One region of the Xylophilus sp. PBN-3R genome, then DNA from elsewhere that is predicted to be linked to it. Evidence: riboswitches for the same ligand, from Rfam matches in the RefSeq annotation. Region 1 holds a riboswitch; the other holds the start of a gene.
The links. Region 1 has a riboswitch for cobalamin ahead of AC3ANW_RS06795 (TonB-dependent receptor domain-containing protein). Riboswitches for the same ligand answer to the same signal wherever they lie in the genome.

Region 1 (14,715 bases):
TGCACATCGACCAGCGGTTCCTGAACCTTGAACCGGGTGTCGGGCTTGCCGTAGGTGCCTTCGCCGTAGCGGCTTTCGACCAGGCCTGCATGCAGGTTCTCGAAGTCCCAGTACAGGGCGACGGATCGGTAATCTTGCGGGTCGGGTCGCGCCATGGCGGAGTCCTTCAATTCAGGGAGGCGCCGATGGTAGTCGCGGCGGCGTGCAGTGCCTGCTGAGCGGCCGGAGCCAGCACGCCCAGGCGCACATGGCCCGGCAGGCCGAAGGAAGCGCAATCGCGCAGCCGCACGCCCTGCCGCCTCAGCCGTTCCGGCAGGTCGGCCGGTGCATCCGCCGGCAACCTGGCGACGAAGAAGTTGGCTTCCGACGGCAGGCACATCCAGCCCATGTCTTCGCACATTTGCACCTGAGCGGCCTTCCAGCCGCGCAGGGTGTCGCGGCAGGCGGCCAGCCAGGCATCGATCTCTGGACGGCACCAGGCAGTCAGCATCGCCACGCCGTGGCTGCCGATGCACCACGATGCGGCCATGCGGTCCAGGGCGGCGACTTCACAGGTTCCGGCATTCGACGGCGCGACGAGATAGGCGGCCCGGATGCCCGTCAGGCCGAGCGCCTTGTTGGGCGTATGGAGCTGCCAGACACGGTCCAGCGCGCCGGCACTCCACGGGTCGACGCCTTCCAGCCTCAGCGGGCCATAGGCACGGTCGAGCGCCACCATCTTCGATGGATAACGGCCCGGCGGATGACTGGCCTGGCCCAGCGGGCTCGACGGGTCGCACAACCAGCACAGGGTGTCGGTGCCGCCGCATTCGCCTGCGATGGTCGACAGGCCCCAGGCCGCGGCGGCGTGGCGGTAGTCGCCATAGGCCTGCTGCGGCACCACCACCCGCTTGATGCCGCGCTGCATGGCGCGGGCGGTCAGCCGCTGGATGGCCTCGCTGCCGCTGGCGGCCGGCACGATGCGGTCCGCCGATACACCGTGGCGGGCAGCCAGCGCCTCGCGCAGCGCCCGGTATTGCGGATCCGGATAGCTGCGCGCATCGGCCTGCTGCACCGCCTGCAGGGCAAGCGGGTTGGGGCCGCAGGCGTTGGCATTGGTCGAGAAATCGAAGGCGACGTCACCGAAGGCGTCGGGGCCACCGTGATGGCGCAGGGAAAGGTTCATGCCAGCGCCACCGTCAACGAAAACGCAGCCAGCGCCGCGAGCGAGAAGACGATGCGGCCGGTGATCCGCAAGGCCGCGGCGGTGTCGCCGGCCTGCGGCACACGGCCGGCCGCGAGCAGCACATACACCCCCGGCTTGCCCAGCCGCACACCCAGGCGCAGGGCCATCGCTCCCATCGGCCAGCCGCCGTTGGGCGACGGTGTCAGGCGGGCGACAGCAGGCAGACCGCTCCAGGCCCGCGAGGGAGCGCCGATCAGCATCAGCACCGCCGAGATACGCGCCGGAACCCACGACAGCACATCGTCGGCCCAGGCTGCGAACTTGCCGGCCCATTCCCAGCAGCGGCCGTTGCGGCTGCCGCGGTAACCCCACATGGCGTCCGCGGTGTTGGCGAAGCGGTAGACCGCCGCGCCCGGCAGGCCGAGCAGCACGAACCAGAACAGCGGCGCGACCACTGAATCGTTGAAATTCTCGGCCAGGCTTTCGATCGCCGATTCGCGGACCTCGGCGGCGGTCAGGGCCGAGGTTTCACGGCTGACCAGGCGCAAAAGCCGGTCACGGCCGGCTTGCAGCGAATCGCCGAGAGCGGCTTCGACGGCCGCAGTCTCGTCGCGCAGCATGCGCCACGCGAGCATCGGCTTGAGCAGCAGGCCGAGCACCACTACGCTCGGCAGCGGATGCAGTCGCAACAAGGCGGACTGCGCGGCCCAGGCCAGGCCGGCGCAAGCCACAGCGCCGATCAGCCAAGCGCCGGCCCCGGCGAAAAAAGCCGGCAGATCGCGCCCGCCCCCCTCGCCCGCCGGCGCGATGTGTCTGCCAAACCACCCCAGATATCGACCCATGCCGACTACCGGATGCCAGCGGCGTGGCTCGCCGAACAGCCGGTCGACCAGCAGCGCCAGCAGCACCGCGCCGCCAGCCGACGAGACCGACAGACCGTTCAATCCTCGATCCCCCGCTGGGCGGGAATGCCGGCCTTGAAGGCATGCTTGACCATGGCCATCTCGGTGACGGTGTCGGCAAGCTCGATGATTTCGGGCGGGCAGCGGCGGCCGGTCAGGCACACATGGACTTCCTTCGGCCGGGCGCGCAGGGTGTCGAGCACGTCCTGCAGCGGCAGCCAGCCGTAGATCAGCGGGTAGGTAATCTCGTCCAGCACCACCAAAAAGAACTCGCCCGACAGGATGGCGGCGCGCGCCTTCTGCCAGCCGTCGCGCGCCAGCCGGGCGCTGTGTTCCAGGTCCTGGCTCTTCCAGCTGAAACCGTCACCCAGGCCTTCGATGGGAATGCCGATCTGCTCGAACATGCGGTGTTCGCCGAAACGCGCGCTGGGCACCTTCATGAACTGGTAGATCTTCACCGCCTTGCCGCGGCCGTGCGCCCGCAGCGCCAGGCCGAAGGCTGCGGTGCTCTTGCCCTTGCCGTCGCCGGTATTGACGATGAGCAGGCCACGGCGTTCGCCCTCGGGTTTCTCGTAGGGTTTTTCGCTCGGCGGGGTTTCTATCTGCATGACGGTGTCTCGAAAAAATGCGGGGTCAATCCCTGGGAACGACGGCCCAGCCGTCGTCCAGCGGCCGGATGGCGATGCGGTGGTCGAACACCGCCTGCAGGGCTTCGTGGGTGGCCGCGTCGTGCGGTGCGCCGGCATGCAGCACACTGCCCTGGCGCAGCACCACCACATGGTCGGCATGGAGGGCGAAACCGATTTCGTGCAGCACGCTGACCACGGTGGTTCCGGCGGCGGTCAATCCGCGCACGGTGGCCAGCCAGTCGCTCTGGTGCGGCGGGTCGAGGTTGGCCAGGGGTTCGTCCATCAGCAGCACCTGCGCCTGAACCGCCAGGGCGCGGGCCAGCAGCACCCGCTGGCGTTCGCCGCCGGACAATTCGCCCAGCGGGCGATCGCGCCATTCCCATGCATGGGTCTGTCGCAGCGCGCGGATGACGGCTTCGATGTCGGCCGCCGCGGGCGGCGCCAGCCAGGGCCGGTGCGGCAGTCGGCCCAGCATCGCGACATCCCAGGCGGTCAGGTCGTCGGCGCCGCCGTCGGCCCCTTCGCCCTGCCCCAGCCAGGCCATGGCGCGGGCACGTTCGCGGCTCGGCCAGGCGGCGAGCCTGCGGCCCAGCAGTTCGACCTGTCCGGTGCTGTGCGGCAACAGGCCGGCCAGCACTTTCAGCAAAGTCGACTTGCCGGCGCCATTGGGGCCGACGACGCTGGTCCAGCGGCCGGCGGGCAGGGCCAGGTCGATGCGGTGCAGCACTTCGCTGTTGCCGAGGCGGGCGGACAGCTGTTGGGCCAGCAGTGCGGTCATCGGCGTCCCCCGCGACGGTGCATCAACCACAGCAGGTAACCACCGCCGAGCAAGGCGGTCAGCACCCCGACAGGCAATTCCTGCGGCGCAAACAGGCCACGCGCCAGCAGGTCGGAAGCCATCAGCAGCAGCCCGCCCATGCCGGCGGACAGCAGCAGCAGCGCGGCATGCGTGCTGCGCACCAGCGGGCGCACCAGGTGCGGTGCCGCCAGGCCGACAAAAGCGATCAGGCCGGTGTGCGCCACCGCCGTGGCGGTGCACAGCGCCAGCACCGCGACCAGCGCCGCGCGCAACGCAGGCAGCGCCAGGCCCAGGCTGGCGGCAGTGGATTCACCCAGCGCCAGACCGTCCAGCACCGGTGCCAGCAATGCCGTCACCACCAGGCAGGCCAGCAATATGCCGCCCATCAACACCACCGCCTGCCAGCCGAGGAAGGCCGTGCTGCCCAGCGTGAAACCCTGCATGGCCTCGAGGATGCGCGGTGCGGCGAGCGTGACCAGGTCCTTAGCCGCTCCCAACACGACACCGACGATGACCCCGCCCAGCAGCAGGCGCAGCGTATGCTGCGCCCCGCGTGCCAGGGTCAGCGTGAGCAGCACCGCGATGACCGCGCCGACGAACGCCGCACCGGTCACGCCCAGCCGCACCAGCCAGTTGGCGGCCATGGCGTTGGACGGCGACTGGCCGGCCATCAGCAGAGCCAGTGCGGTGCCGAGGGATGCGCCGGAGGCACTGCCCAGCAGATACGGTTCGGCCAGCGGGTTTCGGAACAGGCCTTGCGCCACCGCTCCCGCCAGCCCCAGCAGCGCGCCGCACACCCATGCGCCCGCGGTGCGCGGCAGCCGGATGTCCCAGACGATCTGCCAGGACACCGCATCGCGCCGCATCTCGACCAGGCTGTCGAGCCCGGTGCTGCCGATGGCCGAACCCAGCGCCAGCAGCAGCATCGCGGCGACCGCCAATGCCAGGCCGAGCAAACAGACACGGCCCCTCATCATCGAATTTTTTCGGAAAGGCACGATGCCATGGCACGCGCGGCCTCGGCCATGCGCGGACCGGGGCGCACCACGACGTCCGACACCTCGGGGCCGAACACGCAGACCTTGTCGGTCTTCATCGCCCGCATGCTCTGCCAGCCCGGATAGGCCGCCATCGACTGCATGCTGCGGTTGCCCACCATGATCACGTCCGGATCGGCGCGCACCACGAATTCGGGGTTCAGCCGGGGAAACGGACCCAGCGATGCCGGCACCACGTTGCGCGCGCCCAGGCGGGTCAGCGTCTCGCCGATGAAGGACGATTCACCCGCCGCATACGGGCCGCGGCTGACTTCGAAATACACCCGCGCACCCAGCGCCCTGGCCGGCAGCGACTGCGCTGCCGCCTGCACGCCGGCGTCGATCTCGCGCCACAACCTGTCGGACGCGGCAGCCGGCAGGCCCAGCAGCGTGCCGATCTGGCCCAGCACCCGTCGCACGTCGGCATGGGTCTTGGGCTCCAGCGCGACCACCGGAATTCCCAGCGCTTCCAGCCGCGCACTGGCACGCGACGACACGGCCAGCAGCACCACGTCGGGTTTCAGGGCGACGATGGATTCGATGTTCGGATCCAGCCCGCCGCCGACCTGCGGCAGGCCGCGCACGTAGGCGGGCGCATTGGAATAACGGTCGACGCCGACCAGGCGCTGGCATTGGTCCAGCGCGCATACGCTTTCGGTCAGCGAAGGCAACAGCGTGACGATGCGCTGCGGCACCCTGGCCAGCGTGATGACGCGGTTGCGGCCGTCGGTGATGCCGACAGGCACGTCTGCGCCATGGGCGGCCAATGCTGCAAGAGTCAGCGCGACCGTCGTGAACAACCTCTTCATTCAATGTCCTTCAAGGTCAACGGCAGGCCGGCCGCGACCAGCGTGACCCGCGCGCAGGCCGATGCGATGCGCTGGTTGAGCCTGCCCAGCGCATCGACATAGGCCCGGACTTCGCTGCCCAGGGGCACGACACCCAGGCCGATTTCATTGGAGACGAGTACCACCGGACCGGCGGCGTTTTCAATGGCCATGGCCAGGATTTCGGTCGCCGCCTCCAGCGCCGTTCCGTCGATGGGGTACCGGTTGGCCAGCCACAGGGTCAGGCAGTCGATGACGAGCAAGGTGGATGCGTCCGAATGCCCGGTGACAGCCCCGGCCAGCGCCAGCGGCGCCTCTAACGTGCCGGCGCGCGGCAGGCGTTCGGCACGGTCGGCGCGGTGGCGTTCGATGCGCGACTGCATCTCGCTGTCGCCCGGCTGCGCGGTGACGATGAACAGCGCGTGATGCGCGGCGTCGGCGGCCAGCCAGGCAGCCGCCAGATGCTCGGCACGACGCGACTTGCCGCTGCGTTGCCCACCCAGCACCAGCTCGCTGCGCGCCACGGTCGGTGCGGTCGCGGTGCTCATGTGCCGCCGCCCAGCAACGATGCGATGGCGGCCGGCGACGAGGCGAACCATGCGTGGAAATAGCTTGCCCGAATACCTTCGTGCGCATACACCGCCTCGCCCGCATCGGGCTGGGGCTCGGTGTCGGGCCGCGCGGTGCGGGCGACCACCGGCAACGGCGATGCGGCGGTCGAATAGTGAAAGGTATGGCCGCGCAACGTGCCGGCCGGCAATTGCAGCTGCTGCGGGCCGAGGGCTGCCAGGCGGCGCTGCATGCGGGTGCTGCCGGGCAGCAGCCCCCAGCCGGGATGGCTGTTGCCGTCCATGTCGCAGATTTCGTCCATCAGCGCCATCATTCCGCCGCATTCGGCCCAAACCGGCTTGCCGGCGTCGATGTGCGCCGCCAGGCCGTCGCGGCTGGCGGTGGCGGCGGCCAGTTGCTGCGGATACAGCTCCGGATAGCCGCCGGGCAACCAGACGGCATCGCAGTCGGGTAAGGCATCGCCTGCCAGCGGTGAGAAGAATTCGACCCGCGCGCCGAGGGCATGCAGCACGTCCAGGTTGGCGCGGTAGACGAAGGCGAACGACGCATCGCGCGCCACGGCGACACAACGGCCGGCCAGCAGCGGCGGGATGTCGGCCAGGCTTTCCGGCGCAGGGAAGCCGGTGGCCCAGCGCTCCAGCGGAATGCCGGCCAGAGGAGTCGCCGCCAGGGCGTCGGCAGCGGCGTCGATGCGGGCCAGCGCCTGCTCCTTCGGCAGGTCGGCGACCAGGCCCAGATGACGCTCGGGCAAGGCCCATTCGGCGCCCTTGGGCAGCGATCCCAGCCAGTCGGCGTCTTCGCGCAGACCTTCTCGCAGCATGTGGCCGTGGCGCAGGCTGGCGACCCGATTGGCCAACACACCGGCCCACGGAAGGTCGGCGCGATAGTGGCGCAGGCCGAAAGCCAGCGCGCCGAAGGTGCCGGCCATGGCGCCGGCGTCGATGACAGCCAGCACAGGCACACCGAAACGCTGCGACAGGTCGGCCGCGCTGGGGGTTCCGTCGAACAGGCCCATGGCGCCTTCGATCACCAGCAGGTCGCACTCGGCCGCGGCGGCATGCAGCTGGGCAGCGCAGCCGCCCTCGCCCACCATCCAGAGGTCCAGTGCATGCACCGGCGCGCCGGTGGCGACCTCCAGCCAGAACGGGTCGAGGAAGTCGGGCCCGACCTTGAAGGCCCGCACCTTGCGGCCGGCCCGCACGTGCAGCCGCGCGAACGCGGCCGCCACGGTGGTCTTGCCCTGGCCGGACGCCGGAGCGGCGACCAGCAGAGCCGCACAACGGGCGGGTTCTGCGGAGGTGATCGCGGTATTTACAGCGGTGCCCATTTCACGCCGACGTAGACCACCCGGCCCGCGGTCGCATAGGTGTTGGCGAACTGGTAGGACTTGTCGGCGAGGTTGTCGACACGCGCGATGAGCGTGTAGTCGCGGGCGATACGGGTGCTGGCATACAGGTTGAACAGCGTGTAGCCGCCCAGGCGTGTGGTGTTGGCCGCATTGTCCCAGCGATGGGCCGACGCCTGCATTTCGGCGCCCAGGTTGAAGTCGGCGACGCGGGTATCGACACCCAGAACGCCGTGCTGCCTGGCGCGGCGGGCCAGCTGTTTGCCGGTGATTTCGTCCTTCGGGTCCTGCAGGTCGAGCGAGCCGCGCAGTGCGAATGCGCCGAGACGCTGCGCGCCGGCAAAGGTCACGCCTTCGTACTGGGCCTGGGCGGTATTGCGGTAGCAACCGAAGCTGGAAGCGCAACCGCCGGCCGCGCCGAAGCTGATCAGGTTCTCGACCTTGTTGCGGTACACGGTCACGCTGGCGTTGCTGCTGCCCTGCGTCCAGTGCAGCGCGGCTTCCACGTTGCGCGAAGTTTCGGGCGACAGGCTGCCCAGGCCGTATTCGGAAAAGCGCTGATACAGAGTGGGCGCGCGGAAGGCGGTGCCCAACGAAGCGGTGGCACGCCAGTTGGCGTTGATGGTGTAGCCGTAGGCGGCACTGCCAGTGTTCTTGCCGCCGAACTCGCTGTCCTCGTCGTGGCGCACGTGCAGTTGCAGTGCGTGGGCATCGTGTTTGATCGCATAACCCAGCGACAACGCGTTCTGCGCACGGTCGCGGTCGATCGGGGTGTTTTGCAGCTTGTCCTCGCGACGCTCCAGCGCGGCGGTCACCCGGTGTTCGCCGAAACGGAATTCGTTCTGGAACAGGTAATTGTGCAGTTCGGTGCGGGTCAGGTAGACCGACGGCGTGGTTTCGTAACGGCTGGTCGAGGCGGTGGCCTGGAGAGTGGTCTTCCAGAAATCGGTCCACTGGCCGGTGTGGGTCAGGCCGCCGGTGCGCAGCGAATTGCGGCTGAGGTCGTTGGCGCGCAGCGATGCGTCGTATTGCGCATTCATGTCGCTGGCCAGCAGCGTGGCGTCGATGCGCTGGCGGGCATCGATGCGCAGGCCCAGGCGTGCGTTGGCCGAGGTGCTGCGATAACCGTCCTTGTCGGGGTTCTGGGTGGCGATGGGGCGCACGTTGAAACCGTCGCTGATCTCGCGGGCGATGCCTACCGAGTAGTCGAACACGTTGTCCACGCCAGTCGCGCCGCTGACGCCGGCTTCGAGTTTGCGAGTGCCCTGATTGCCCACGCCCACGCCGACATAGGGGTGGAAACCGGCTTCGCCCTTGCGGGTGAACAGCTGGATCACGCCGCCGATGGCGTCCGATCCATACACGGCAGCCGCCGGTCCGCGCAGCACTTCGATCCGGTCGATCTGCGACAGGGGAATCTGCTCCCAGCTCGCGCCGCCGGTGGACTGCGAATCGATGCGCACGCCGTCGATGTACACGGCGGTGAAGCGCGATTCGGCACCACGCAGGAACACGCTGGTGGCGTTGCCGGGGCCGCCGGTGCGGGTCATTTCGACGCCGGGCAGGCGGGCCAGGACATCGGCCACGCCGGTGGCGCCGCTGCGTTCGATGGTCTCTCGGTCGACGATGGAGACATCCGCCAGCAGGTCGGAAATCGGCTGTTCGGTACGGTTGGCGGTGACCACGGTGGTGGTCAGCGATGCCGGCGCGGCCTGGGCGAAGGCAAACGAGGACACGACCAGCGGCGACAGGCAGACGACGGCGCGCGCGGCCAGTGCCAGGGCGGAGAAACGAGTATTCATGTGGAGCGATAACGGGTATGTCGGTCCGTGCCGGCTTCCCCGCCGGCTTGGACCTGAACGGCCCGGCATGTTCGTCATCCAGCGATGGGCGAACACACGAGGGCCACGTCGTTGGCCGGTATCCGGGCTGGGCGGAACCCGTTTTCCCCGCCTTCCCAGGCGCCGAAAAGCGCCCAGTGGCTGTATGAGGAAAACACGAGGCTGCTCTGGATGCAGGCTCTTCCGCCGACCGTTGCGGGGGCAGCGCAGGTCGGGCATGCCCGTCGGCGGACGGCCCTCCTGCTTCCCGTTGAACTGCGTCACCCAGAACGGGCCACGCGAGCACCAACACCGGCGATTGTAAGCGGGTGTTGTGGGCCGGTTGCCGATGAATGCTGGCAATGCAGGCCAGGCGCAGTTGCAAAACCCTACAATCGCCGGCACATGGCTCCAACACCCGTCCCCTTCGAGCAGGTTGCCGAACGCGTCGAGCGCCTGTTGCTGCGCCATGCCGAACTGCGCCGCACCAACGCCCTGCTCGCCGACCAGGTCGCAAACCTCACCCGCGAACGCGATGCCTTGAAGGTGCGGCTGCACGCTGCCCGGGTACGTGTCGATGCCGTCCTGGAACGCCTGCCCCTGGCGCTCGAGGAAGACGGCGAAACCGAAGGTGCGACATGAACCAGATCGAAGTACAGATTCTCGGCCAGGGTTATCTACTGGGTTGTCCCGAGGGCGGCGAAACCCGCCTGCGCGATGCCGCTGAACGGGTGAACGCCGCCATGACGCGCATCCGCGATGCCGGCAAGATCCGCGCACGCGACCGCATCGCGGTGCTGGCCGCGCTCAACCTGGCGTTCGACGCCGCGGAGCGCCCGCCCGTCCCGCTGGCGGTCACCGTACCCGGCGATGACGACAACGAAGCTGCCCGCTGGCAGCACCTGCTGCACCGCCTGGACGACGCTCTCGCCGAAGACGGTCGCCTGCTGTAACAGTCACAGCAAGCCGCTTCAGGGTTTACCGCAAGACGCATGTCGGGCATACAATGGATGCGTGTCTGCGGCGCATGCCGGGCTTTATATTCCTTGTACCAATGCTCCACGAGCACGGGCTAGGTAAATTTCCATGCAGGCGTGATCGTCTCGCGTCAGATGAACCCAATGCATGGCTGCCCTGGCCCACCTGAACCCCGGTTCAGGATGCCGGCTCGGTAGCTAACCGCAGACACCTCGATTTCCCCCTGAAAAAGCCGCTGGAGTTCAGCGGCTTTTCTGTTTCCAGAAGGCAATCCTGCCTTCCACCCAGCCGACAATTTCTTTTTTGCGCGACAGCACCGGTTTTTCAATGACCCACCAGGAAAATCCGGCATAGACCAGGCCGGCCGCCAGGGTGAACACGGCATTCAGATACCAATAGCGATAATGCGGAAAAAGCTGCGTATAGGCCTGCTGTATGGGAAAGGCAAAAAGATAAAGCCCATACGAATAATCGCCGCGCAACAAAAAACCTTTTTTGGGCGGATGCATCATGCCAAGATACACCACCAGATATGCCGCAAAGACGGCGGACAGATAGGCGGTCTGATATTGCAGGTTCGCACATATCAGGCCGATTGTCGCCAGCAGGGCCCACCGTATATCGAGTTTTATCCGGTCACCGAAAAGGCTGAGGCAAATCCCGCCAACGAAGGCCGCGATCAGCGATCGCGGCAAGGGCGCGGATTTTGCCCACCTCATCTCAAAATGGGTGGCAGCATAAGCAGTACCGAAAACAGCCAGGGCAAGCAGCACGGCGACCACCCAGCCGCGCCGCCGCAGGATCCCGCTGAGCCACAGGACGACCAGCAGCAGGTAACACTCCAGTTCGACCGGCACCGTCCACAGCGACAGATTCACCATTTTCGGAAACGGATTGTCCAGGAAGACACCTGGCAGATAAAAATGCACATAGCCGAAAATGTTCAGGAAGTATTTCCAGAACTCCGGTCGGAAGAAATAATCCGACCACGGTAATGCTGTCATCAAGGGGCCGATCACCAGTGCGGAAAGCAATACCTCCACCGTCAAGGCAGGCAACAGGCGAATGGCGCGCAAGGTCACGAAGGCGGTCAACGTCGGTTTTTTCTTGAGGCTGCCGGCCACCAGGAAACCGCTCAAGGCAAAGAACATCAGCAGGATCGGCGCCAACACCACCCGGTGCCAGCCGCCCCATATATCGGCTGTCGCCAAGTCTGTAACGGATGTCAATACCGCATGGTGCCAGATCACGGCGACCGCCAATACCAGCCGGAGATAATCGAACCCATGGGTAAAACCGCCCACCGCCCGGTAACGCTGCGTGATCGTCTGCGACCGCAGCCCTGCCCGAATCCAATGCTCTTGTGCCATGGCCCACGTATCTTGTTTCGATACGTGTCAATGTAGGCACGCAGCCCCCAGTCCAGCCGACGTCGCACCGGCCCCTACGGCCTAAGAAATCAAGTACCCGCAGACGCGGACCTGCCGGTTTCAGGCAACCGAACGGAAATCGGGATCCGAATCCAGAAGCACATCGATCGCCGAGGCAGGCACGCCCGGTGAACACAGGAAACCCTGGAAATTCACGCAGCCCAGCGCCAGCAGGCATTGCCGTTGTGCTTCGGTTTCGACACCCTCTGCCACCGTATCGAAACGCAGGGCGCGGGCCATCGCCAGCATGGCGGTGACGATGGCGTGATCGCTGGCGTCGCCTGGAAGGCCGCGCACGAAGGACTGATCGATCTTCACCCGGTGTATCGGGAATTTTTTCAGGTAAGCCAGGCTGGAATATCCGGTGCCGAAATCGTCGATGGCCAGCCGCACGCCCACCCGTACCAGCTCGTGCAGGCGCTGAAGGGCTTCGTCGGCGTCCTGCACCAGGATGGACTCGGTGAGTTCGAGCTCGATGAGTTCCGGCGAAACGCCGGCAATACGAATCGCCGATTCCACCCGGTCGACGAAGTCGGCCTGGCGGAACTGCAGCGGCGAGACATTGACCGAAACCGCCACCGGCCGGCCGCGGCGTTGCCAGTCAGCCGCCTGGCGCACTGCCTCTTCGAGCACCCAGGCACCGATCTGCACGATGAACCCGGATTCTTCGGCCAGCGGAATGAAAGCCGAAGGCGGCACGTTGCCGCGCTCTTCGTCGTGCCATCGGATCAGAGCCTCCACACCCACCATCTGGCCGGTGCGCACGCTCAGCTGTGGCTGGTAATGCAACACGAAATGCCGGCGCGACAGGGCTTCGCGCATGGCGTGTTCGAGCGACATGCGGGCCCGCAGGTCGACGTTCATCTCGGGTTCGTAGAAACGGTAATTGCCGCGCCCGCGCTCCTTCACCCGGAACATCGCCGTGTCGGCATGGCGCACCAGGTCGTCCAGCGAATTGCCGTCCTGCGGATACAGCGAAATGCCGATGCTGGCGCCGACCGAGAAACGCATGTCTTCCAGCAAAAACGGCAACGCCAGCGAATGCAGCATGCGCTGGGCGACCATCTCGGCGGACGGAGCGTCGGCATCGTGCAGATGCACCACGAACTCGTCTCCGCCCATGCGGCACAGCGTGTCCGACGGTCGCAGGCAGGCCTTCACCCGTTCGGCCACCTTCACCAGCACCCGGTCGCCGAACTGGTGGCCCATCGAATCGTTGATGTTCTTGAACCGGTCCAGGTCGAGGAAAAGCACGGCGAACGGTGTCTTCTCGCGTTTTCCCGGCGCCAGCTGTCGGTCCACCCGGCGGGCCAGCAGCAGCCGGTTCGGCAGGCCGGTCAGGGCATCGCTGAAGGCCAGTTCCTCGATACGCCGCTGCGCTTCGCGCTGGCCGGACAGGTCGCGGAAGAAACCGATGGTCTGGCTGATGTTGCCGTGGACGTCGCGCAGCACCACCCACGAAAGCCGCACCGGGCAGATGCTGCCGTCGCCGCGGCGATGCCAGACCTCGCCTTCCCACATGCCGCTGTTTTCCCAGGCGCTGCGGATGTCGGTGAAGAGCCGGCCCGCGTCCTGGTCCTCGAACAGGTCGTTGGCGATGCTGCCGTTCAGTCGGTCCGGCGTCTGGCGGGCGAGCCGGCAGCAGGCCGGATTGGCGGTGACGATGCGGTGCTGCGGGTCGGCAACGAAGACCGCGTCCGGGCAGCATTCGAACACCCGCGCGGCCAGCCGCAGGCCCTGTTCCGCCGAAATGCGTTCGGTGATGTCCTGGTACGAAAAAACCCGGCCGATGACCCGGCCCCGGCTGAACTGCGGCAACGACTGCCGCTGCACCACGCGGCCGCTGCGCAGCAGCATCACATCGCTGGCGTTCTGGTCGATGTGCGCGAAGACCTCGGTCAGCCGGCTGCGGTAGCCGTCGGAATCGATCAGTTGTTCGCCCACCAGCGCGTGCACCGCGGCGTCGTCGCGGCGCACCAGGATTTCCTTCGGAATCTCCCAGATCTGCGCAAAACGACGGTTGAAGGCGCGGATGGTTCCGTCCAGCCCGCAGACCAGCATGCCGTCGGCGGTCGACTCGAGCGTGGCACGCGATTCGGCCAGCAGGCGTTCCAGTTCGTCCTCGTTGCGCTGCTGCCGGCTGCAGTCCACCACGCCGACCAGCCAGTCGCCGGGACCGCTGCCGTCGAGCGCCTGCATCCGGCTGATGCGGCGCTCGACATGCAGCACGCTGCCGTCGGGCCGCAGCAGCCGGGTGCGCGACTGCAACTGGGCCGAGGGGTCGTCGGCGGCGAACATCCAGAAAGCCGCATCCTCGGGATCGGTGAACAGATCGGTGATCGGCAGGCCCGCCATGGACTCGGCCGAACGTGCCATCAACTGCTGTGCAGCGGCATTGGACACGCGAACATTCAGCTCCGCTCCTTCGACGATCCAGACGGCTTCGAGTAGTCCGTCGATCCACGCTGCCGAAGCAGCGAAATTCACAGTGGCGCCCCGACCGCGCTCGGTTCCACCGCTCGTTCGAAGAAGTAGCAGATGCGACTCCGTGGAGAAAGATATTCGAGCGAGGCGCGCGGCAGTTGCGCCGGCTTCAGGCTGCGACGAATGCCCAGTTCGGGCGCTGTTTCGAGATCGAGCACGCCGGCTTCGGCACGCGGCACCGCCGGGTCGTGCACCATCACCCGCGGTCGCAAGGGCCGGCTTGAGTTGACCGACACCACCATCGCATAACGGTCATTGCCCAGTTGCACGACCGAACCCGGCGGATACACACCCATCATGCGGATGAAGGCACCGAGCACCGTCGCGTCGAAGCGCGGTTTCATCTGCGCGAAGATGACCGACAGGGCCTCGTGCGGTGTCAGGGCCAATGCGGTGCGCGGCGGGTTGCAGAAGTTGTCGTAGCGGTTGACCAGCGCGAGGATCTTGCCGCAGGTATGGATCTGCGGACCCTGCAGCTTCGACGGGAAACCGCTGCCGTCCAGCATCTCGTGGTGCTGGGAAATGGCGGCGATGGCCTCTGGCGACAGGCCCATGCGTTTGGCCAGCGCCACGCCGCGGGCCACATGGTCCTGGTAGATCCGGTATTCGGAGGTCGAGAAACTCTCGTCGACCATGCGGTAGCGCAGTGGCAGTTCGAGCTTGCCGACATCGTGCAGCAGGGCCGCGATGCCGAGCGAATCGAGCGCCTCGCGCGGCAGGTTGAGCGCC
Region 2 (14,715 bases), 450 kb from region 1:
TCATGCGCAACGATTTCATCGACTATCTGCGCATCTTCAGTTTCCAGCGTGAATTCATCCACGCCTATGCCGACGGACCGCATCTGCGGATCGAGGTGAAGGGCCCGCAGGTCCACGTGATGGGTTTCGAGATCTTCGTGCTGTCCATCGTCAACGAGCTGTATTTCCGCCGGTTCGACCAGGAAACCGCACTGGCCGAAGGCCGCAAGCGCCTGGCCGGCAAGATCGAATGGCTGAAGGAATTCGCGACCGAGCCGGAGCGCCGCCACCCCTTCGAGTTCTTCGACTTCGGCGTGCGCCGGCGTTTCTCGCGCCAGTGGCAGACCGAGGTGGTGCAGATCCTGAAGGACCAGGCGGCGCCCTACTTCCGCGGCACCTCCAACGTGCTGCTGGCCAAGGAACTCGACATCGTGCCGATCGGCACCATGGCCCACGAATACCTGCAGACCTATCAGGCGCTGGGCGTGCGGCTGCGCGACTTCCAGCGCGCCGCCCTGGAAGACTGGGTACAGGAATACCGCGGCGACCTGGGTATCGCGCTGACCGACGTGATCGGCATGGATGCCTTTCTGACCGACTTCGACCTGTATTTCGCCAAGCTGTTCGACGGTCTGCGCCACGACTCGGGCGATCCGATCGTATGGGGCGAAAAAGCGCTGGCCCACTACGCCAGGCTGCGGCTGGACACCCACACCAAACGGCTGGTTTTCTCCGACGGCCTGAACCTGCCTTCGGCGCTGGAGCTCTACCGCCACTTCGGCGACCGGGTGAACCTGGGTTTCGGCATCGGCACCAACCTGACGAACGACATGGGCTACAAGACGCTGAACATCGTCATGAAGCTCACCTCCTGCAACGGCCAGACCGTCGCCAAGCTGTCCGACTCGCCAGGCAAGACCCTGTGCGACGACCACACCTTCCTCGCCTATCTGGCCCAGGTCTTCAAGGTCCAGATGCCGGCCGGCTCCACGCCCTGAATCCCCGCGATACGACAGGGCTCGGCGGCTGCACGAAAATGCCCGCATGCATGCCGAGACCACCACGTTTCCCTCCTCCGCGCCCGCCGCGCCAGGCCCTGTAGACCTGAACCTGGAATGGGCTCCGGGCTTCGCGGCGCTCGGCAACACGTTCTCGACCACGCTCCCCGCCCAACCGCTGCCAGCGCCCTATCTCGTGGGTGCCAGCGCAGGGGCCGCAGCCTTGCTCGGTCTGCCGATGGCACGCCTGTCCGAACCGGCGGTGATCGAAGCCCTGGCCGGCAGCCGGCCGATCCAGGGATCGACACCGGTCGCCACTGTCTACAGCGGTCACCAGTTCGGTCAATGGGCCGGCCAGCTGGGCGACGGCCGGGCACTGCTGCTCGGCGAGGTCCGGGCCCCCGGCGGCCCGCTGGAGATGCAGTTCAAGGGCGCCGGCCGCACCCCGTATTCACGCGGCGGTGACGGGCGCGCGGTACTGCGTTCCAGCATCCGCGAATTCCTCTGCAGCGAGGCGATGGCAGCCCTGGACATACCGACCACCCGCGCCTTGTGTGTGGTCGGGTCCGATCAGCCGGTGCGCCGCGAAGAAATCGAGAGCGCCGCCGTCGTCACCCGCCTTTCACCGAGCTTCATCCGTTTCGGGCATTTCGAACATTTCTCTTCGCGCAACGACACCGATTCGTTGCGCGCCCTCGCCGACACGGTGATCGACCGTCACTATGCCCAGGCACGCACCGGCGAAGGATTCGCCGGCAACGCCTACGCGGCCCTGCTGGCCGAGGTCACGACCCGCACCGCCGACATGGTCGCGCTCTGGCAGTCGGTGGGCTTTTGCCACGGTGTGATGAACACCGACAACATGAGCATCCTGGGCCTGACCATCGACTACGGCCCGTTCCAGTTCCTCGACGGCTTCGACCCGCACCACATCTGCAACCACAGCGACACCCAGGGCCGATACGCCTACGACCAGCAGCCGCAGGTCGCCTACTGGAACCTGTTCTGCCTGGGCCAGGCGCTGATGCCGCTGATCGAAGACACCGATCTCGCCATGGCGGCACTCGAGCCTTACAAGGCCCGGTTTCCGCAGGCCTATCTCGGCCGCATGCGCGCCAAGCTGGGCCTGCCGGACAGCCAGGGAACCGACGCCGACCTGCTCGACGGGCTGCTGCGGCTGATGGCGCAGCACCAGGTCGACTGGACGATCTTCTGGCGCAGGCTCTCGAACTTCGTGGCGCAGGGCGCGCTGGAACCCTTGCGCGATCTCTTCCTCGACCGAGAAGGCTTCGATGCGTGGATGAGCCGCTACGAAGCACGCCTGCAGGGGGCCGACCGGGCCGCAGCGGGCACGGCCATGCTGGCCGTCAATCCCAAGTTCGTGCTGCGCAACCACCTGGGTGAACTCGCCATCCGCCAGGCCAGGCAGAAGGACTACAGCGGCGTCTCAACCTTGACGACGCTGCTGTCGGCCCCATGTGAGGAACATCCGGGTTTCGATGAATTCGCCGGCTTTCCGCCCGACTGGGCGTCGAGTATCGAAATCAGCTGCTCTTCTTGAACAACAGGAAAACACCATGAACGACACCACCGCGACCGCACCGAACGATCTTCCGAAGACCGACGCCGAATGGAAGGCCAGGCTAGCCGAGAAAGGCGCCGAACCGGTGGCTTTCGAGGTCACCCGCCACGCATCCACCGAACGCCCGTTCACCGGCAAATACAACGCCGTATGGGCCGACGGCAGCTACCACTGCATTTGCTGCGGTGCCAAGCTGTTCGATTCCAACACCAAATTCGACGCCGGCTGCGGCTGGCCCAGCTTCTCGCAGGCTATTCCGGGCGCCATCAAGGAAATCGTCGATCGCAGCCACGGCATGCTGCGCACCGAAACGGTATGCGCCAACTGCAACGCACACCTGGGCCACGTGTTCCCTGACGGTCCCGGACCGCAGGGCCTGCGTTACTGCATGAACTCCGCCTCGCTGGATTTCAGTCCGACCGGCGGCGAATAAGCCGCTCGATACCGGAAGGCGCGCGGGCACAATGGCGCCTTCCGAAACAGGCCTGTCCCCTCACAGAGCGCACAGACCTCACAGACCCATACCGGCATGAAGCTGCTCCTAGACTTTTTCCCCATCCTGCTGTTCTTCGTCGCTTTCAAGGTCGCAGGCATCTATGTCGCGACCGGCGTGGCCATCGTCGCGACGGTGCTGCAGATCGGCTGGTTCTATTTCAAGCGAGGCAAGATCGAACCGATGCAATGGGTCAGCCTGGTGGTGATCGTGTTCTTCGGCGGCGCCACACTCATCGCCCACAACGAAGAGTTCATCAAATGGAAACCCACCGTGCTCTATTGGGTTATGGGCGGCGCGCTGGCCATCGGCCAGCTGTTCTTCCGCAAGAACCTGCTCAAGTCGGTGATGGGCTCGCAGCTGCAGCTGCCCGACCACGCCTGGAAGGTCGCCAACTGGAGCTGGGCCGCTTTCTTCGCGGTGATGGGCGGGCTCAATTTGTGGGTCGCCTATCACTTCGACACCGACACCTGGGTCAACTTCAAGCTGTTCGGCGGCATGGGCCTGATGGTGGTTTTCGTCGTCGCGCAAGGCCTCTATCTGGGCCGCCACATGCTGCCGGAAGACCGCGCAGCCAACGACCCTCGTTAAAAGCATGCAGCCACAAGACATAACAGCCGACGCCATCAGCCGGCAACTGCAGAAAACGCTCGCACCCAGCCAGCTCGAAGTGATCGACGAAAGTGCCGCGCATGCGGGCCACGTCGGCGCCAACGGCAGCGGTTTCGGCACCCATTTCCGCGTGCGGATAGCCGCTGCGCAAATGGCCGGTAAACCGCGCGTGGCCCAACATCGGCTTGTGTATGATTCCTTGCGGCCATTTCTGGACGCCGGCCTGCATGCGCTGGCGATCGAAGTCCTTCCGGAACCTTCCAGGACGATTTCTGTCTGACATCATCCGCCCGCTTTGCGGCGCCGCAACGACTGCAATCAGCTGCGGCGGCAGCCGACAAGTTCAGATACCTGTCCCAGGTTCTGCGCCCTTAAGCTCATTCCTGCTACTACACCAACAAACGGATCTCCGAGGACCTCTATGCTGAATCAACGCACGACCCGCATCGCGGTCGCAGCTGCTCTTGTCGCAGCCTTCTCGCTGCCCGCACTGGCGCAGAACATCGCCGTCGTGAACGGCAAGCCGGTGCCGAAGGCCCGTGCAGAAGTGCTCACCGCCCAGATCGCCAAGTCGGGCCGCCCTATCACCCCGGAAATCGAAGGCCAGATCAAGGACGAAGTCATCGCCCGTGAAATCTTCCTGCAGGAGGCCCAGAAGCAAGGCCTGGAAGGCACGCCCGACTACAAGAACCAGATGGAACTGGCCCGCCAGACCATCCTGATCCGCGACCTTTTCGCCAAGTGGCAAGACGCCAACCCCATCAGCGACACCGAAGCCAAGGCCGAATACGACAAGTTCGCCGCTGCCAACGGTGCCAAGGAATACAAGGCCCACCACATCCTGGTCGACAAGGAAGCCGACGCGAAGGACATCATCGCCCGCCTGAAAAAGGGCGCCAAGTTCGACGACATCGCCAAGAAGCAGTCCAAGGACACCGGCTCGGGCGCCAACGGCGGCGAACTCGACTGGGCCAATCCGAACAGCTACGTGCCTGAATTCAGCGCCGCACTGGTCGCCCTGAAAAAGGGTCAGACCACCGAAACCCCGGTGAAGAGCCAGTTCGGCTACCACGTCATCCGCCTGGACGACACCCGCGATTCCAAGCTGCCGCCTTTCGACCAGGTCAAGCCGCAGATCGTGCAGCAGTTGCAACAGCAGAAGCTGGCCAAGTACCAGGAAGACCTGCGCGCCAAGGCCAAGGTCGAATAACACGCCCCGGCGTTTTTTCATCCACCCACAGAAACGCGGCCTCGGCCGCGTTTCTGTTCATCGCCGTGTCACCCACGCCGCCGCGGCGACCAGACCCATCAGCACCGGCTGATGCAGCATGTACCAGGGCAGGCTGTGCCGGCCCAGCCAGGCCAGCGCAGTGCCGAGCCAGCCGCCTGGAAGCCTGCCATCAAGCCAGCCGGCGCGGTGTCGGCACAGCCAGCCGCCAGCCGCTACCCCCCACCACAATACCCCGAGCCACGGGAAGATGGGCACATAGTCCTCGGTGACCGGCTTGACCGTCACCAGCCCCAGCACCCGCAGCGGAACGCCGTTGAAGGCGGCTTCCAGACCACTGCCGGGCAACAGCGTTCCGGCCAGTGTCGGCAGAACCAAGGCGACCGCGCCGAGAGGCCACAGCCAGACGCCCGATCCGGCCGTCAGCCGGGCGACGATCAGCATGACGGCCAGCCCGTGCAGCACACCGAAGCCGATGAAACTTTCGGGAAATATGAAGTAGGAACCGACGGTCACCAACAGTGCGCAGGCCGCCACCTGCGCCCAGCGCCTCCAGAAACGTGGCCAGCCCTGCCCTGCCTGCAGCGCCAGCGCCTGGCCGATGCCGGCGCAGAACAGGAACAGGCTGACGATGACGATGCGCTGGCTGGTCCACAGCGGGTCGCTCAGCATCTGCTGGCGGCTGAATCCGAAAAAGGTGAGGTCGAAACAGAAGTGGAAGACGCTCATCCACACAACGGCAAAACCGCGCAGGGCGTCGAGGCGCGCTGCGCGGTTTCGGATGCCGGAAAGGCGGAAGGAACTCGGTGACAGGCGGTCGGCGGACATGCCTGCAGTTTAGTTTCCCCTCGTGTCCCTTACCGGGTCTCGACGGCTCAGTAGCTCTTCGGGTTGACCGACGGCGAAGGGATTTCGCCCCCCTTGTTGGCGTCCTTCATCTGGGCACGTTTAGCCATGCGGGCTTCCTTGTTGGCAGCCTTGGTGGCCGCACGGGACTCCTTGCTCGGCCGGTCCGCCTTCATCGGAGCCATGCTGCCGCTGCCTTCGCCGACCGGTTTGGCTGCGCTCCCCATCGGAAGCGCGGGCGACTTGTTGCTGCCGTCGGTCGGGCCGGGCGGTGTCTGGGCGAAGGCCTGCGATGCGAACAGGGTGACAGCGGCTATCAGGATTGCGGTCTTCTTCATGGTCTTTTTTCCGAGTTTGTGGATGGGCGATTTCCCGGAAACATTAGGCACCGGGAAACATGGAAACATCTTCCCTCTTGACAAAATTTGAGTTGTTACGACCGGTTCGAAGTTGTCGCACACCACCGGCGATGCCGGTCAGCAGGATCAGGCTCCAGGCGAACATCTGCAGCAGCCGCTGCAGCGCGACCGGCGTCGGCGGCGACGCGTCCGGCTGGCGCTCCAGGCGCAATGCCTGCGGTGGCCGTGCTGCAGCCGTCGCGGGCGTCGCGGGCTGAGGCGTTGGCTCGGCGACCGGCGGCGGCGGCAGGAACGCCGCGTCGGCCTGCGCCCGTGCCATGCCCGCCGCCATCTGCGGCGACTGGGCAGCAAATGGGTCGTTCGCATCGACCCAATGCCGCACCGACGCCAGTTCGTTGGCCAGCGGCGTATCACGGGTCAGTTCGCGGTACAGCCTTGCGACCTGCGCCTGTGCGTCGGCATCCGCTGCCCAGTAACCCTGTTTCTGCGCCTGCACCAACCGTTCCAGCGTCTGCGCAAAGGCTTGAGGATGGCTGAGCATCCACGCCGGAATGCCCATCCTGTGTTTGTCCTGGACCAGCACTTCATAGAAGCTCTGCCAGTGGTCGGACCTGATGGTGTCCTTGGCAACCGCCTGCCAGCCCCAGGCGAACTGCACCGCCTTCAGCACCTGCAGGGTGCCCGAATAACCTTCCTGTTTCTGCGCCTCGATCCAGCCTGGGTGCAGGTAACGCGACTGCATCTCGAGCGCGATGGTGCGTTGTGCCGATTCGGTGCGCACCTCGCCGCTGTCCTGCACCTCGCTGACGTACAGGTCCAGCCCTTCCTTGCGGCCGGCGCTGCGGGCTGCCGCCGACAGGCCACCGAGGTACTGGAACGGGTCGTCCGAACTCACCATGCCGTAGAGGTTCGAACTGCGCGACATCACCGCGGCGTCGGTATGCCGCAGGTGCGAACCCAGCGCCTGGGCGGCCGCGCCATCGGCCAGTCCTTCCACCGGCCGGCCGTCGATGTAAGGCTGGCTCATGCGCTGCAGGAACATGTCGCCCAGCCGTGTGTCGTCACGCTGCAGGCCGTCGTCCTGCACCGCTTCGGCGATGCCGGTGCCGTAGTCGCCGGCGGTGTTGCCGAAGGCGCGGGCGCGGGCCAGCAAGGCGGCCTGCTCTTTCGGTACACCGCGCTGCAGCAGTTCGGTCTCGACCTGGCGGGTGTTGCGGGCGATGGCGTTCGCGCCACCGCCATCGGCCGGAGCCGCCCCGGCCAGCGCCACCGCCCTGTCCAACAGTCCCATCAAGGCCGGAAACTGGTCGCGGTAGGAGCCGGTGACGCTCAACAGCACATCGACCCGTGCGCGTTTCAGATCGGAAGATGGAACCAGCACCACCGCTTGCGGCCGGCCCGAGGCGTCCCAGACCGGACGCACTCCCAGAGCCACCATCGCTTGCGCCTCCAGCACGCCCTGCTGTCGCAGGGTTTCGCCGGCCCACAGCGACAGGGCCAGCCGCTCGGGCATTCGACCGCTGTGGTCGCGCTGCCAGCCCTTCAGCCATTCGTCGAAAAGGCTTTGAGCCACCGCGTAAGCTTGTTGCGTGGGCAGGCGGGCCGGGTCCAGGCCGGTCAGGTTGCGGCCGGTCGGCAGGCTGTCGGGGTTGCGGATGGGGTCGCCGCCGTAGGCCGCGGAGACGAAGCGCCCGTCCAGCGCCGCCAGCAGGCCCGGCAGTTCTCCTTCGGTCGCCAGCAGCTTGTCGAGTTGCTGCGCCCGCTCGGCCAACGCCAGCAGGGCCGGCGTGTCGATCGGCTTGAGGGCTGCATGGTTGGGCACGAAGGCGGTACCCGGCAGGTCCCTGCGGGGTTCCTTGCGCAGGTCGAGCACGCTGGCGGCCTGCGGGTCGCGCAGGGCCAGGTCGAGCCAGCGCGCCGGGCGGGCAGCGGGCATGGCGGCGTAATCGATCAGGAAGGCCTCGTCGATGTCCTCGCCCAGCGCCTCGATCAGCGGCTTGCGCAGCGCCTGCATGACGGTCTGGCGGCGCAGCGTGGCGTCCGGCACCACACCGAAGACTGCCAGGCCCTTGGGTTGCGAGCTTTGCGCCAGCTGGTCAAGGTAGGGATGCAGGATTTCCAGGAAACCCTCGAAATGTCCTGCGATGCGTTCCGGTGTCCAGCCCAGGTCCCGGTGCAGCTGGTGTTCGGTGAACTGCTTGATGAGTTCTTTTTCCAGCGCTGCCCGGGTGGGTCCGGCGTCGACGGTTTCCCATTCGTGCATCAGCTCGTGCATGTGCGCCATGCGCCCGTTGAAGCCGGCCGGCGAGAACACCGGCGTCTTGTGGCTGACCAGCAGCGCGCGGCCCCGGCGTTTGGCGGTCAGCGCCTCGCCCAGGTTGTCGACGATATAGGGATAGACCACCGGCACGTTGCCGGCTGCGGCCGTCAGCGGCAACAGCGCGTCGTCGTCCACGTCCAGGCCGCGCGCCTTGCCAGGCGCCCATTCCTGGGTGCCGTGGGTGCCGAAGTGGATGAGTGCGTCGGACTGCCCCGTCCACAGATAGACCGCCAGGTAATGGTGCGACAGCGGGGTCTTGCTGCGGTGCATGAAGGGATTCTGGCCGGACCTCAGAGTCTCTTCGCGCGGCGGCTGCGGCAATACCGAAAGTTTGCCGACCTTCATGCGTGGGATGACAAACACCTTCTGCCCCTGCCAATCGACGACATAGGGGCTTTTTTCCGCTTCGCCCCATTGGCCGACGACACGTTGCCGCACAGCCGCGGGCAGGGTGGCGAACCAGCGCCGGTAGTCAGCAAGCGGCAGCGCGGCGGCCTGGTCGAGTTGCAGCAGCGACTTCAGGTCGGTGCCGGGGTAATAAGCCTTCAGCAGCGGCTGCAGGCCCGAGATCCAGTCGGCCTCGGGCACACCGCGCGTGTCGTAGCCGGCCTCTGCCAGGCCGGCGGAAACCCGCTCCAGGCTGCGCGGCACATTCAGGAACGAGGCTCCGAAATTGGTGCCGCCCGCCGGATAGTTGTAGACCATCGCCACCAGCTGTTTGGCGGACTCCGGCCGGATCTGCAGCGCGATCAGGCGGCGCGCCTTGGCGACCACCGCATCGGCCTGGCGATCGATCAGCGCGGTGCCCTTGCCGCCGGCGCCCCGGGCCGCCATCAGCACCGGGTCGATGGCGCCGGCCCCTTCGGGCTGAGCCAGGTAGAAGGGCACGTCGCCGCTGCTCAGGCCGGTGGCGTCGGCGGCCCAGGCGGCTTCGTCGCCGTTGCGGAACGGCTGGGTCGCCAGCAACGGCGTGCCCCAGCGTTCCAGCAGGGGCTGCAGTTCCGCGCCGCGCGGCAGCAACTGGTGCAGCACCAACACCCGCGCATGGGCACGGCCGTCGCCCATTTGCAGCAGCTCTTGAAGTTCGGCCGCGCTGGTCGATTGCGAGAACACCGCATAGGCCAGCAGACCCTGCTTGCGGAAGGACCGCAGCCAGTCGTCCAGCCATTCGGTGCTGCCGTCGACGAAGTGATAACGGTGCACCAGCACGGCGACGGCCGGCAGCGCCCGGACGTCCGGCTGATTCGATTGCCAGTCGGCTAGCGCGCGGGCATCGCCGAAGGTCTGCGTCATGTCGGGCAGGTAAAGGCCCTGGGTCGGCCAGGGCACCGGCGGCGGCAGGTTCGGCGCTGGTTCGCCGTCGGCCACGGCGCGTGCCAGGGCCATGGCGGGCGCCAGGTTGCGTTCGCCGCCTGCCCGCAGGTAGCCGGCCAGGCGAAGGGCCGCATCGCCGGAAACGGCGGGGCCTTCCTGGGTGATCCAGACGGTGCGCGGCGCGGGCAATTCACAGCCGGGAGCCTGTTGCAGCAAGCCCCGCAGACGCGCCTCGATGGACGGATGGCGCGCATCGATCCATACCAAGGCAGCACTGCCGCAGGCGGCGCGCAAGGTGGCGGCCTTGCCCTCGGCCAGGCGGGCCGGGCCGGTGATCGGATATTCCAGATGCTCCACCGCGAACCCGGCCTGCGCACCCAGCCGTTCGACCAGTTCGGTGCGGCTGGCGGTGGTCACGTCGGCGGTCAGCCAGAGCAGTTTGCCGGCCGCCTGCGCGCCGGCCGCGGACAGGCACAGCCAGGCCGCCAGCAGCAGCCGGCGGATAAAGGGCGCGCCCGTCATTTGGCGAACTGGGCAGGCGCGGCACCGGCCTTGGCGGCCTCGGCTTCCGGCACATAGACCATGGTGCCGTCTTCGAGTGTGTAGGCCACGCCGGCCCGGGTGCCCTGCCCCGCGCTGGCGCTGCCCGCGCCCTTGAAGTGAACGTCCTTGCCTTTCTCGCGCACGACGATTTCCATGTCGGGTTTGCCGGCGTTGCGGACCACCGTCGCGCCTTCGGGTATCTGGCTCTGCTTCTGTGCGGCCACCGCGGTCAGCAGCGCCACCACCAGCACCAGGAATACGTCGACGAGGTTGACGGCCGACAGCATCGGGTCGTCGTCTTCCTCATGCAGTATCTGCAGGCTGCCGCGGCTCATGCCACGGCTCCGGTGGTTGCTGCCGCTCCTGCCAGCATCACGGCCGCCTTTTCACGCTGCCTGCGCACCACCATCAGTTCGGCCAGCAACCAGCGCCGACGCACCGAATAGACCACCAGCCCGATCGATGCCGCGGCCAGCGCCAGCACCACGCCGGCAAACGCACCGCTGAACACCGCAAGGGCCTGCTGCCCCTGTCCGCCCGCCACGCTCTGCAGCGCAGGGCCCAGCGGCACCATCGTCGCGATCAGGCCCAGCATCGGGGCCAGCCGGCTCAGCAGGCGCACCGGTTCGATCCGCCGCAGGATCGCCATCTCCAGGTCGTCCATCGAGGTGTCGGGCGTGACCACCAGCGCGCGGTAATGCGGCTGGCGCCAGCGCTGCAGAGCCTCGACCAACGTGGCACCGGCGAGCCAGACCGAATACAACGCGGCCAGTCCGACCAGCACCAGAACCGGCACGAGCAGCGACTGCGCAACCTGTGCAAAACCTTCTTCGAGCATGAAATTTTTCTCTGAATGCCCATGCGTGGGCGAGTCCTCGCCGGCATCCCCGCCGGGTCTGGACAAAAAAGCCGGGCCGAAGCCGGGCGACAGGTTGGCCGGTATCCGGGCTGGGCAGAAGCAAACACCCGTCGCCTTCCCGGACGTTCGTCCAGTGGCTGAAGAGGGGCGCCGAACCGTCCGTCAAAAAGACGGTTCCTCCTGCCGACCGTTGCGGGGGCAGCGCAGGTCCAGGAGGTCATAAAGATCGCCCGGCCTGCTTCCCGTTGAACTGCGCGCCAGATCTGGCCCGCGAGCACCAACATGCGGGATTCTATGCATGGCACGCCCATTGCTCGCGCTCCATCACACCCAACCGATACGGAGACCGCCTTGCCCCAGGGACAAAACCAGCCACAGGCCAGCTATGTCGGCGCGCTGCCGCACCACGACCGCTTCGACTACCAGCCCATCCACCGGCGCACCGGCTACCGCTGGCCCAACGGCGCCGGCCTCGCGGTTTACCTGGGTTTCAACCTCGAGCACTTCGCCTTCGGTGAGGGACTTGGCGCCAACATCGGCCCGATATCACCCGAACCCGACGTGCTGAACTACGCCTGGCGCGAATACGGCAACCGGGTCGGCGCCTGGCGCTGCCTCGAACTCTTCGACAGCCTTGACCTGCCGACCGGCGCCATCGTGAACACCGCGCTGTACGACCACTGCCCGGAACTGGTGGCGGCCTGCGTCGCACGTGGCGACGAACTCATCGGCCACGGCCACACCAACGCCGAACGCCAGGGCCGCCTGGGCCAGGCCGATGAACGCCGCCTGCTGCACGACTGCCGCGAACGCATCCTGAAAGAAAGCGGCGTTGCCCCGGCCGGATGGCTGTCGCCCTGGATATCGGAAAGCCCGCTGACCCCCGACCTGCTGGCCGAAACCGGCTACCGCTACAGCCTCAACTGGTGCCACGACGACCAGCCCCACCGCATCCGCACCCGCGGCGCCAACAACTTCTGGTCGGTGCCCTACCCGCAGGAGCTGAACGACATCCCGATGATCATCGGCCGTCAGATGGACTCCGAAGCCTTCTGCCGCATGGTGGTCGACAACTTCGACGAGATGCTGCAGCAGGCCGAAAAACAGCCGCTTGTGATGGGCCTGGCTCTGCATCCGTACATCGTCGGCCAGCCCTATCGCCTGCGCCACCTGCGTGCCGTGCTGCAGCGTTTTGCGGCAGCGCGCGACCGCGGGGACATCTGGCTGACGACGCCCGGCGCCATCTGCGCCCATGCGAACATCGCCACATGAAAGCCATCACACTTGAAAATTTCGGTGAAGCCGATGTCCTGAAACTCGAAGACGCACCCGACCCGGTGGTGCGCCCGCACGACCTCCTGGTTCGCAACCGCGCGGCCGGCGTCAACCGCGCCGACCTGAACCAGCGCCGCGGTGCCTACGGCCGCGCCGACTTCGGCGATTCCACCCTGATGGGCCTGGAGATCGCCGGCGAGGTGGTCGCCATGGGCGCCGAGGTCACCGGTTTCGCCATCGGCGACCGTGTCATGGGCATCGTCGGCGGCGGCTCGTATGCCGAACTGGCACGCATCGACCACCGCATGGCGATGGCCGTGCCCGCAGGCATGGACATCGTGATGGCCGGCGCCATCCCGGAAGTCTTCGTCACCGCCCATGAAGCCCTGCTGCACCTGGGCCGCCTGCAGGCCGGCGAGAAGGTGCTGATCCACGCCGCGGCCGGCGGTGTCGGTTCTGCGGCGGTGCAACTGGCGCACGCCGTCGGCGCACAGGTCTTCGTCACCGCCAGCGCCGGCAAACATGCCGAAGTCCGCGCGCTGGGGGCGGACATCCTGATCGACCACAAGACCCAGGATTTCGCCGAAGTGGTGAAGGCCGAGGCCGGCGAACGGGGCGTGGACGTGGTGATCGACTTCATCGGCGCGCCTTACCTGGAGCGCAACGTCCGTGCGCTGGCCGAAGGCGGCCGGCTGGTGCAGGTCGGCCTGATGGGCGGCACGGCGGCCGGCAGCCTGCCGATGGACCGGGTGTTGTTCCGTCATCTGCAGATCATGGGGACCGTGATGAAATCCCGCACTGCCGAAACCAAGCAGGCCATGACTCGCCGATTTGCCGACGCCTGGATCGGCCATTTCGCCGATGGTCGCCTGAAGCCCGTGCTGGACAGCCGCTACCCGCTGGCCCAGGCCGCGGACGCACACCGCCGCATGGAAGCCGGGCTGAACGTCGGCAAGATCGTGCTCGAACCCTGAGCCGCTTCAAGATCGGCGGTCGATTGCCGATAACCCCCACGTAGGCCCCGTTCCTTTCCGGACGGTGCCAGAAGCAGATTTCCTTTATTGAATCGCGGTGAACTAGATGTCTCTCTCTCGTGCACGGCTCGCGCCCCGTCTGGTGCTGGCTTTCGGACTGGTGTGCCTGGTCATGGCCCTGGCCTCGGCCGTCGGTGTCTGGCGGCTGGTCGAGTTGCGCGGCCTGGCCGACGACCTGGGCGGCAATTCATCCGAACGCGCCCTGCTGGCGCGCGAGCTTCAGGCCATCGTGGTGATCAGCGCCAGCCGGGCCGAAACCCTGCTGGAACTGGGCGACAACCCGGCCTACGTCAGCCGCATCGACGCCGACCGCAAGGCCACGTCGGCCCGCTCGGAAGTCGTCCGCAAGCGCCTCGAAGTGCTGGCCGAGGACGAGGGCTCCAAGCGCCTGTTCGCCGTCATCGACGAAAAGGGCAATGCCTTCCGAAGCGCGCGCGACGGTCTGGTCAAGCGCCGCAAGGCGGGCGAGACACTGCCGGCCGACGCCGTGGGAGGCACCCTGCGCCCCGCTGCGGACGCCTATGCCAAGTCGGTCGAGGACCTGGCCGAATACCAGCGCCAGCGTGTGGCCGAAGACCGCGCCGACGCCATCCACAGCGCCGACACCGGTGTCATGTTGCTGGTCGCCGGTTCGGTGCTGGGCCTGCTGCTGAGCGTTTTGTGCGGCTGGCTGCTGACCCGGTCCATCGTCGGGCCGCTGTCGCTGGCTTCCGGCATGGCCGGCCAGATCGCCCAGGGCGACCTCACCTCCAGCCTGCCGCCGGCACGACCCGGCAGCCGCGACGAAGTGCAGGCACTGCTGGCCGACCTGGGCGGCATGCAATCGCGCCTGGTAGCGCTGGTGGGCGACCTGCGCAATTCGGCCACCAGCGTGGCCGGTGCCAGTTCGGAAATCGCCGCCGGCAACAACGACCTGGCTTCACGCACCGAGCAGACCGCGTCCAACCTCGAGGAAGTGGCGGCCAGCATGGAAGAGTTGCTGGCCACCGTGCGCCAGACCGCCGATGCATCGCGCCAGGCCAACGGCTTGGCCGAATCGGCCGGTGGCGTGGCCCAGAGCGGCCAGGCTGCAGTGGCCAAGGTGGTGTCGACGATGGAGGGCATCGCGGTGTCGTCGCGCCGGATTTCGGAGATCACCGGGGTGATCGACAGCATCGCTTTCCAGACCAACATCCTGGCCTTGAACGCCGCTGTCGAAGCTGCGCGGGCCGGCGAGCAGGGCCGCGGGTTCGCGGTCGTCGCCGCCGAGGTCCGGACCCTGGCGCAGCGGTCG

Region 2: it holds a riboswitch for cobalamin, as region 1 does, so the genes downstream of both, AC3ANW_RS09060 (hypothetical protein) here and AC3ANW_RS06795 (TonB-dependent receptor domain-containing protein) in region 1, are expected to answer to the same signal.

What each region holds. Positions count from the first base shown of each region.
Region 1 is NZ_CM173225.1:1,460,937-1,475,651, reverse strand. Features, by position in the region: gene AC3ANW_RS06840 (NYN domain-containing protein) at 1-155, opposite strand, end outside; gene AC3ANW_RS06835 (aminotransferase class I/II-fold pyridoxal phosphate-dependent enzyme) at 167-1,165, opposite strand; gene cbiB (adenosylcobinamide-phosphate synthase CbiB) at 1,162-2,109, opposite strand; gene cobO (cob(I)yrinic acid a,c-diamide adenosyltransferase) at 2,106-2,675, opposite strand; gene AC3ANW_RS06820 (ABC transporter ATP-binding protein) at 2,701-3,474, opposite strand; gene AC3ANW_RS06815 (FecCD family ABC transporter permease) at 3,471-4,469, opposite strand; gene AC3ANW_RS06810 (ABC transporter substrate-binding protein) at 4,469-5,341, opposite strand; gene AC3ANW_RS06805 (bifunctional adenosylcobinamide kinase/adenosylcobinamide-phosphate guanylyltransferase) at 5,338-5,907, opposite strand; gene AC3ANW_RS06800 (cobyrinic acid a,c-diamide synthase CobB) at 5,904-7,256, opposite strand; gene AC3ANW_RS06795 (TonB-dependent receptor domain-containing protein) at 7,241-9,076, opposite strand; cobalamin riboswitch at 9,173-9,420, opposite strand; gene AC3ANW_RS06790 (DUF904 domain-containing protein) at 9,500-9,736, shown strand; gene AC3ANW_RS06785 (cell division protein ZapA) at 9,733-10,047, shown strand; gene AC3ANW_RS06780 (acyltransferase family protein) at 10,315-11,442, opposite strand; gene AC3ANW_RS06775 (putative bifunctional diguanylate cyclase/phosphodiesterase) at 11,563-13,989, opposite strand; gene AC3ANW_RS06770 (HD-GYP domain-containing protein) at 13,986-14,715, opposite strand, start outside.
Region 2 is NZ_CM173225.1:1,907,365-1,922,079, reverse strand. Features, by position in the region: gene pncB (nicotinate phosphoribosyltransferase) at 1-977, shown strand, start outside; gene AC3ANW_RS09105 (protein adenylyltransferase SelO) at 1,024-2,538, shown strand; gene msrB (peptide-methionine (R)-S-oxide reductase MsrB) at 2,555-2,992, shown strand; gene AC3ANW_RS09095 (septation protein A) at 3,089-3,643, shown strand; gene AC3ANW_RS09090 (BolA family protein) at 3,648-3,944, shown strand; gene AC3ANW_RS09085 (peptidylprolyl isomerase) at 4,086-4,874, shown strand; gene AC3ANW_RS09080 (acetyltransferase domain-containing protein) at 4,932-5,720, opposite strand; gene AC3ANW_RS09075 (hypothetical protein) at 5,768-6,076, opposite strand; gene cobN (cobaltochelatase subunit CobN) at 6,120-10,253, opposite strand; gene AC3ANW_RS09065 (DUF2149 domain-containing protein) at 10,250-10,609, opposite strand; gene AC3ANW_RS09060 (hypothetical protein) at 10,606-11,112, opposite strand; cobalamin riboswitch at 11,192-11,430, opposite strand; gene AC3ANW_RS09055 (polysaccharide deacetylase family protein) at 11,485-12,405, shown strand; gene AC3ANW_RS09050 (NAD(P)H-quinone oxidoreductase) at 12,402-13,382, shown strand; gene AC3ANW_RS09045 (methyl-accepting chemotaxis protein) at 13,489-14,715, shown strand, end outside.